2 linked regions of the Archangium violaceum genome follow. The protein of the gene in region 2 interacts with the protein of the main gene of each other region in a pairwise test. Links are inferred from orthologs where the notes say so. Each region holds a gene or a part of one and is shown on either strand. Other genes may lie near its edges.

The links.
Region 1: the proteins of gyrB (region 2) and gyrA interact in binary tests that used the Escherichia coli proteins (3 or more experiments, as listed by UniProt). The link is inferred for Archangium violaceum from one-to-one orthologs.

The regions. Positions count from the first base shown.
Region 1 is NZ_CP069338.1:4,797,334-4,801,008, reverse strand. What follows is about bases 57-3,419. They hold gyrA (DNA gyrase subunit A), read right to left. Parts: upstream 3,029-3,419; coding sequence 257-3,028; downstream 57-256. Other genes in these bases: JQX13_RS20630 (hypothetical protein), read right to left, coding at 3,217-3,419; JQX13_RS20640 (trifunctional serine/threonine-protein kinase/ATP-binding protein/sensor histidine kinase), read left to right, coding at 57-118. Outside these bases: more of JQX13_RS20640, read left to right, coding at 1-56; more of JQX13_RS20630, read right to left, coding at 3,420-3,675. UniProt on the Escherichia coli protein: A type II topoisomerase that negatively supercoils closed circular double-stranded (ds) DNA in an ATP-dependent manner to maintain chromosomes in an underwound state.
Region 2 is NZ_CP069338.1:4,000,072-4,003,469, reverse strand. Bases 1-3,086 are described here. They hold gyrB (DNA topoisomerase (ATP-hydrolyzing) subunit B), read right to left. Parts: upstream 2,728-3,086; coding sequence 274-2,727; downstream 1-273. Other genes in these bases: JQX13_RS17270 (hypothetical protein), read right to left, coding at 2,854-3,086; JQX13_RS17280 (NAD(P)-dependent alcohol dehydrogenase), read right to left, coding at 1-145. Also shown: more of JQX13_RS17270, read right to left, coding at 3,087-3,312. UniProt on the Escherichia coli protein: DNA gyrase negatively supercoils closed circular double-stranded DNA in an ATP-dependent manner to maintain chromosomes in an underwound state.

The sequences.
Region 1 (3,675 bases), 800 kb from region 2 along the record:
GGGCCTGGGGCTCTACTCGAGCGCGCAGACGGCGAAGTCATTGGGAGGACGGCTCACCCTGGACAGCGAGGGGCCGGGCAAGGGCGCCACGGCCACCCTGGAGCTGCCGCTCGCGTAGGCTACCGTCCGCGGACGCCGGCGACTCCCGCGCCACATGCGGCCCCCTGGCCTCGAAACGCGAAGAGGGCCGGGGGAGGATGACCCTCGCCCCAGCCCTCTCTCAATCCCTCTCACGACAGGAGAAGGGGTTGGCGACTCAGCTCTGCTCGGGCTCCGGCTCGGACGAACCGGACTCCGACGGCGCCTCCACGGCCGGCGCCTCCGTCGTGGACTCGGACGTGGGTGACTCGGATGACGCGGACGCCTCGGCCTGCTGCTCCACCTCGCCTCCGTTCTCCTCCGTCTCGTCCGACTCCGGCAGCTTCGAGATGCCCGTCACCTTCTCCTCGGCGCTCTCCAGGGCGATCAACCGCACGCCCTGCGTGTTGCGGCCGATGACGGAGATCTCCTTGGCCTTCATGCGGATGAGCATGCCGCCGTTGGTCACCAACATCACCTCGTCCTTGTCCGTCACCTGGACCAGGCCCACCACCTTGCCGTTGCGCTCGGTGGTCTTGATGTCGATGATGCCCTTGCCGCCGCGGCCCTGCTGACGGTACTCGCCCTCCTCCGTCCGCTTGCCGTAGCCATTCTCCGTCACCGTGAGGATGGTGGTGTCCTTCTCCACCACGTCCGCGCCCACCACCTCGTCACCGTCCTCCAGCGTGATTCCCTTCACGCCGTAGGCCTGACGGCCCATCGAGCGGACCTCGCTCTCCGGGAAGCGGATGCTCATGCCCGTGGCCGTGGACAGCAGGATGTCCTTCGTGCCGTCGGTGATCTTCACCGCGACGAGCTCGTCCCCGTCGTCGATGCCCAGCGCGATGATGCCGCTCGCGCGCACGTTGGCGAACGCCGACAGGTCCGTGCGCTTCACCACGCCCCGCTTGGTGACGAAGAAGACGTACTGGTTCTCGCCGAACTCGCGCGTCACCAGCACCTGCGCCAGCCGCTCGCCCTCGCCGAACTGCACCAGGTTCACGATGGCCTTGCCGCGAGACGTGCGGCCCGCCAGCGGAATCTCGTGCACCTTGAGCGAGTACAACCGGCCCTTGTTGGTGATGGGCATCAGGTAGGCGTGCGTGCTCGCCACGAAGAGGTCGGTGACGAAATCGTCCTCCTTCGTCGTCGCCCCCGTCTTGCCGCGCCCACCGCGCTTCTGCGCCCGGTACTCGGAGAGCGGCGAGCGCTTCACGTAGCCCGTGTGCGACAGCGTGACCACCATCGTCTCCTCGGCGATGAGGTCCTCGCTGGTGATCTCCTCCGCCGCGCCGGTGATCTCCGTGCGCCGCTTGTCGCCGTAGCGCTCGCGGATCTCCTTGAGCTCCGTCTTGATGACGTTGAGCAGGCTGGACTCGTTGGCGAGGATGTCCTCCAGGCGGAAGATCTCCTTCACCAGGTCCACGAGCTCGCGGAACAGCTCCTCGCGCTGCAGACCGGTGAGGCGCTGCAGGCGCATCTCGAGGATGTTCTTCGCCTGCTCCTCGCTGAAGCCCGAGCCCTCGTAGCGGTGCTCCAGGCCCGAGTAGGCCGGCACCTCGTTGCGCGCGCGCGAGACGAGCAGCTCCATCTGCGCCTTCGCCTTCTCGTAGTCGATGCGCTGCAGGTTCCTGAAGCGCTCGTGCTCGTAGAGGGCGGGCGAGAGGATGTTCATCAGGCCCCAGCGCGCCTCGTCCGGATCCTTGGAGGCGCGGATGAGGCTCACCACCAGGTCGATGAGGTCCTGCGCGACGAGCAGGCCCTCGACGATGTGGCGGCGGGCGCGCGCCTTGCGCAGCTCGTAGCGGCTGCGGCGCGTCACCACGTCGCGGCGGTGCGAGATGAAGCGCTCGAGCAGCTCCTTGAGGGTGAGCGTGCGCGGCTGGCCCGCGTCGATGGCCAGCATCACCGCCCCGAAGGTGGTCTCCATCGGGGTGTTGGCGAACAGGTTGTTGAGCACCACGCCGGAGAGCGCATCGCGCTTGAGCTCGATGACGATGCGCATGCCCTGGCGGTCGCTCTCGTCGCGGATGTCGCTGATGCCCTCCAGCTTCTTCTCGCGCACCAGGTCGGCGATCTTCTCGATGAGCCGCGCCTTGTTCACCTGGTAGGGAATCTCCGTGACGATGATGCTCTCACGGTCCCCCTTCTTGGAGGTTTCGATCTCCGTGCGGGCGCGGATGGTGATCTGCCCGCGGCCCGTCTCGTAGGCCCGGTGGATGCCCTCGCGGCCGGTGATGATGCCGGCGGTGGGGAAGTCCGGACCGGGGATGAACTGCATCAAGTCCCGGACGCTGGCCTCGGGGTGATCGATGAGGTGCAGCGTCCCATCGAGCACCTCGGTCATGTTGTGCGGCGGGATGTTGGTGGTCATACCCACCGCGATGCCCGTGCTGCCGTTGACCAGGAGGTTGGGGAACTTGGTGGGGAGGACGAGCGGCTCGAGGGTGGAGTCGTCGTAGTTGGGACCGAAGTCGACGGTCTCCTTGTCGATGTCCGCCAGCATCTCCTCGGCCAGGCGGTCCATGCGCACTTCCGTGTAACGCATGGCGGCCGGGGAGTCGCCGTCGACGGAGCCGAAGTTGCCCTGGCCGTCCACCAGCAGGTAGCGAAGGCTCCACTCCTGGGCCAGACGCACCATGGCGTCGTAGACGGCGGTGTCACCGTGGGGGTGGTACTTACCGATGACGTCACCCACCACGCGCGCGCTCTTCTTGTAGGCGCGGTTGTGGTAGTTGCCCAGGTCGTTCATCGCGTAGAGGACGCGGCGATGCACGGGCTTGAGGCCGTCACGCACGTCGGGCAGGGCGCGCCCGATGATGACGGACATCGAGTAGTCGAGATACGAACGGCGCATCTCGTCTTCGATGTTGACGGGGATGAGTTCTCCCACGCTGCCTTGAGGAGGAGCGGGGGGCGTTGCCGGCTTGTCGGTGGTGTCGTCGGCCATGAAATCTGGGGTCAGGAGAGGGCCCTCCCGAAGGGGACCCATCAGGGTAACGTGCCTACGTAACCCCCGGAATTTCCTGCGTCAACAATGGAAACGCGAGGGTGACGGGGGGGAGCCAGGAAGAGGGGCCCGAGCCTGCCCGGTTGGGGGGCATCGGACACTCGTCCAGGCCGTTTTCTTCTACCTCTTCAACGGATGAGCTCGCGGGCTTGTTGCACCAACTTCACCAGGTGTGACGAATCCCTCCAGCCGCGCAGGGACACCGTGCCGATTCCGTGCTTCTGGATGAGCTCCCGGAGGACGCCGCGGACGCGCTCGCTGTCCGCCCCGCTCCGAGCCTCATCCGCTCGCCAGGCCTGCTCCTCCAGCCGGGCCCAGCGCGCGGCCGTCCAACGCTCGTCCTCGGGAATATCCGGGCGTTGGGCGTCCCACAGCTCGTAGGCCACTTCGATCAGCCCCGCCCGGGCGTCCTCCAGGGAGTGGGAGGCCTTCAGCCGGACACGAGGCGCGTACTCGCGCTCGAGCAGCCACCAGAACACCTCCAGGTACTCGTGCGGCTCGGGCTCGAGAGGGGCCAGCCTGACCCCGACGAGCTGCCGCACCCGGGCCCAGGCCTCCTGGTGCCAGTACTCGGCGTGAACGAGGCA
Region 2 (3,398 bases):
TCAGCAGGTGCAGATCGCTGTGGCAGATGCCGCAGTGGGAGATGGCGATCTCCACGTCACCGGGCCCGAGCGGCCTGGCCTGGAAGGAGAAGGGCTCGAGCGGCTTGCCTGCCGCGGGGGCGGCGTAACCATGGAAGGTGGACATGAGTGCTCCTCTGCGGGGTTCTCCGCATGGGAACGCGGAGGTCGGGGGCCCCATGCTACCGGGCCCCCTTCACCCCTGGGGAGTCACCCCCCCCTCGGCACTCGTGCCGCCTCGCGTCAGGATTCCACTCAGATGTCGAGGTTCTGCACGTCCAGTGCGTTGCGCTCGATGAACTCGCGCCGCGGCTCGACGGCCTCGCCCATGAGCAGCGAGAAGATTTCGTCGCTCTCCACGGCGTCCTCGATGCGCACCTGCAGCAGCGTGCGGGTGACCGGGTTCATCGTGGTCTCCCAGAGCTGCTCCGGGTTCATCTCGCCCAGACCCTTGTAGCGCTGCAGGCCCAGCCCCTTCTGCGCGTCCTTGCGCACCGCGGCCAGCACCTCCTGCACCGACAGCGCAGTCACGTCCCCATCGCCCACCTTCACCGTGTACGGCGCCTTGCCCAGCGCGCCGAACACGTCGCGCAGGCCCACCAGCTCCAGGTACTCGGGCGACGACAGGAAGCCGTGGTCGAACACCGTCTGGCGCAGGCCTCCGTTGATGTCCGTCTTCACCACCAGCTTGCGCGTGTGGTGCTCCGGATCCTCCGGGAAGGAGACCTCGAAGCGGCCCAGCGTGTCCGGCATGCGCGCCTTCAGGTAGGCCGTCATCTTCTCCACCTGCTCGCGCAGCACGGCCTCGTCGTTCAGAGAGCCCGCGTTCACATCACACGCCTGCACCAGCGCGTCCACCACGCGCGCGTCCCGCCGCGCCGCCAGCTTCTCCAGGCGCTCCTCGTACGTAATCACCTTCTCCAGCAGCGAGCGCAGCTCCGAGCCACCGATCTCCCCACCCGGAATCACCACGCGCGAGTGCTCGGACGCGGTCCGCAGCAGGTAGTCGTTCAGCGCCCGCTCGTCCTTCACGTACATGTCCTTCTTGTTGCGCGTGACTTTGTAGAGCGGCGGCTGCGCGATGTAGAGGTAGCCCTTCTGGATGAGCTCCGGCATCTGCCGGTAGAAGAACGTCAGGAGCAGCGTGCGGATGTGGCTGCCGTCGACGTCGGCGTCCGTCATCAGGATGATGCGGTGGTAGCGCGCCTTCTCCGGATCGTAATCCTCGCGGCCGATGCCCGTGCCCAGCGCGGTGATGAGCGTCACGATTTCAGCGCTCGTGAGCATCTTCTCGAAGCGCGCCTTCTCGACGTTGAGAATCTTGCCGCGCAGCGGGAGGATGGCCTGGTTGCGCCGGTCGCGGCCCTGCTTGGCCGAGCCACCTGCGGAGTCACCCTCGACGATGTAGAGCTCGCTCTCGCTGGGATCGCGGCTCTGGCAGTCGGCGAGCTTGCCCGGCAGCGAGCCGCCGTCCAGCACGCCCTTGCGCCGCACCGTCTCACGCGCCTTGCGCGCGGCGATGCGGGCCCGCGTGGCATCGCCAATCTTGGCGACGATCTTCTTGCTGACGACCGGGTTCTCCTCGAGGAAGGTGGCGAGCTGATCATTCACCATCTGCTCGACCAGGCCCTTGACCTCGCTGTTGCCCAGCTTCGTCTTCGTCTGCCCCTCGAACTGGGGGTTGGAGAGCTTCACGGAGATGACGGCGGACAGACCCTCGCGCGCGTCCTCGCCCGTGGGCGTCTCCTTCAGGTCCTTCCACTGCCCGCTCTTCTCGGCGTAGCTGTTGAGCGTGCGCGTGAGCGCCGCCTTGAAGCCGGACAGGTGGCTGCCACCCTCGTGCGTGTTGATGTTGTTGGCGAAGGTGAAGATGCGCTCGTCATAGCCATCGTTCCACTGCAGGGCGATCTCCAGCGACACGCCTTCCTTCTCCGTGCGGAAGTGGATGGGCTTGTCGTTGAGCGCCTGCTTCGCCTTGTTGATGTACTCGACGAAGGAGACGATGCCGCCGTCGAACTTGAAGTCGTGCTCCTTGCCGATGCGCATGTCGCGGATGACGATGCGCAGGCCGGCGTTGAGGAACGCGAGCTCGCGCATGCGCTGGCTGAGCGTGTCGAAGTTGAAGTCCACCGTCTCCATGACGGTGGTGTCCGGCTTGAACCAGATGAGCGTGCCGCGCTTGTCCGTCTCGCCCACGAGCGCCGGCGGACCATTGGACACGCCGCGCGCGTACGACTGCTCGTACACCTTGCCGTTGCGCTGAATGCGGACCTTGAACCACTCGGACAGGAAGTTGACGCAGGTGACGCCCACGCCGTGCAGGCCGCCGGACACCTTGTAGGCGCCGTTGCCGAACTTGCTGCCGGCGTGCAGCTCCGTCAGCACCACCTCGAGCGTGTCCTTGCCCTTGAACTTGGGGTCCGGGTGCGGACCCACGGGGATGCCTCGGCCGTTGTCCTGCACGGAGAGCGAGCCATCCACGTGGATGACCACCTCGATGTCCGTGCAGTGGCCCGCGAGGGCCTCGTCGACCGAGTTGTCCACCACCTCGTAGACGAGCTTGTGCAGCCCGTACGTCATGGTGTCGCCGATGTACATGCCCGGACGCTTGCGGACGGCCTCCAGGCCCTCCAGCTTCGTGATGGCTCCGGTGTCGTAATCCACGGGCGACGGCGCCGCGGCGGCGCCGGTGGCGGGGATGTTTTCCATGCGCGAAAAGTCCTTGAAAAACGCTACGCGGGGAACCGGTTGTGCCTACCACTTCGAGGCACCCCGGACAAGATGGATGAGAACACGCAAGGCAGCGAAAAGATTCACGAAATGCCTGGCGCGACGCTATGCGTCATAACGCGGGGCGGGCTTCCTTTCTTCCAGGGCGCTCGCCAGCTCGCCGAACACCGCCCGCGAGGGGAAGAGATGCCGTGTCACGAGCACCCGGCCGCCCTCGTCCAGGAAGATGCCGAGCAGCTCTCCCTTGCCCCCGAGCCGGCGCACCGACTCGATCTGCCCCCAGGACAGTTGGAGCTGGCTGCCCGTGAAGGGCCGAGCCAATTGAACACCCCGGGCGCTCAGGGTGATGCCCCAACCGGGGCGCGGACGCAGCCGGTGCCAGGCGAAGACGAAGGCGAGCATCAGCCCTCCCGTGACGCCCGCTCGGGCCATGGCCAGGGGGGTGTTACCGGCCGCCCGGGCATCCGCCAGCGCCCAGGCACTGAGGACGGCGAGCGCGCACGCGCCCACGAAGAGGGCTCGGCGCGTCGGGCGGGGATCGAAGGCGTAGAAGCGGGGCTCCATGCGAGCGCCAGCACCCTAACCTCCTGGAAGGCCCATCGGGGATTTTCCTGATGGCGGCTGTCCACCCGCGAGCGCCAGGAAGCGCC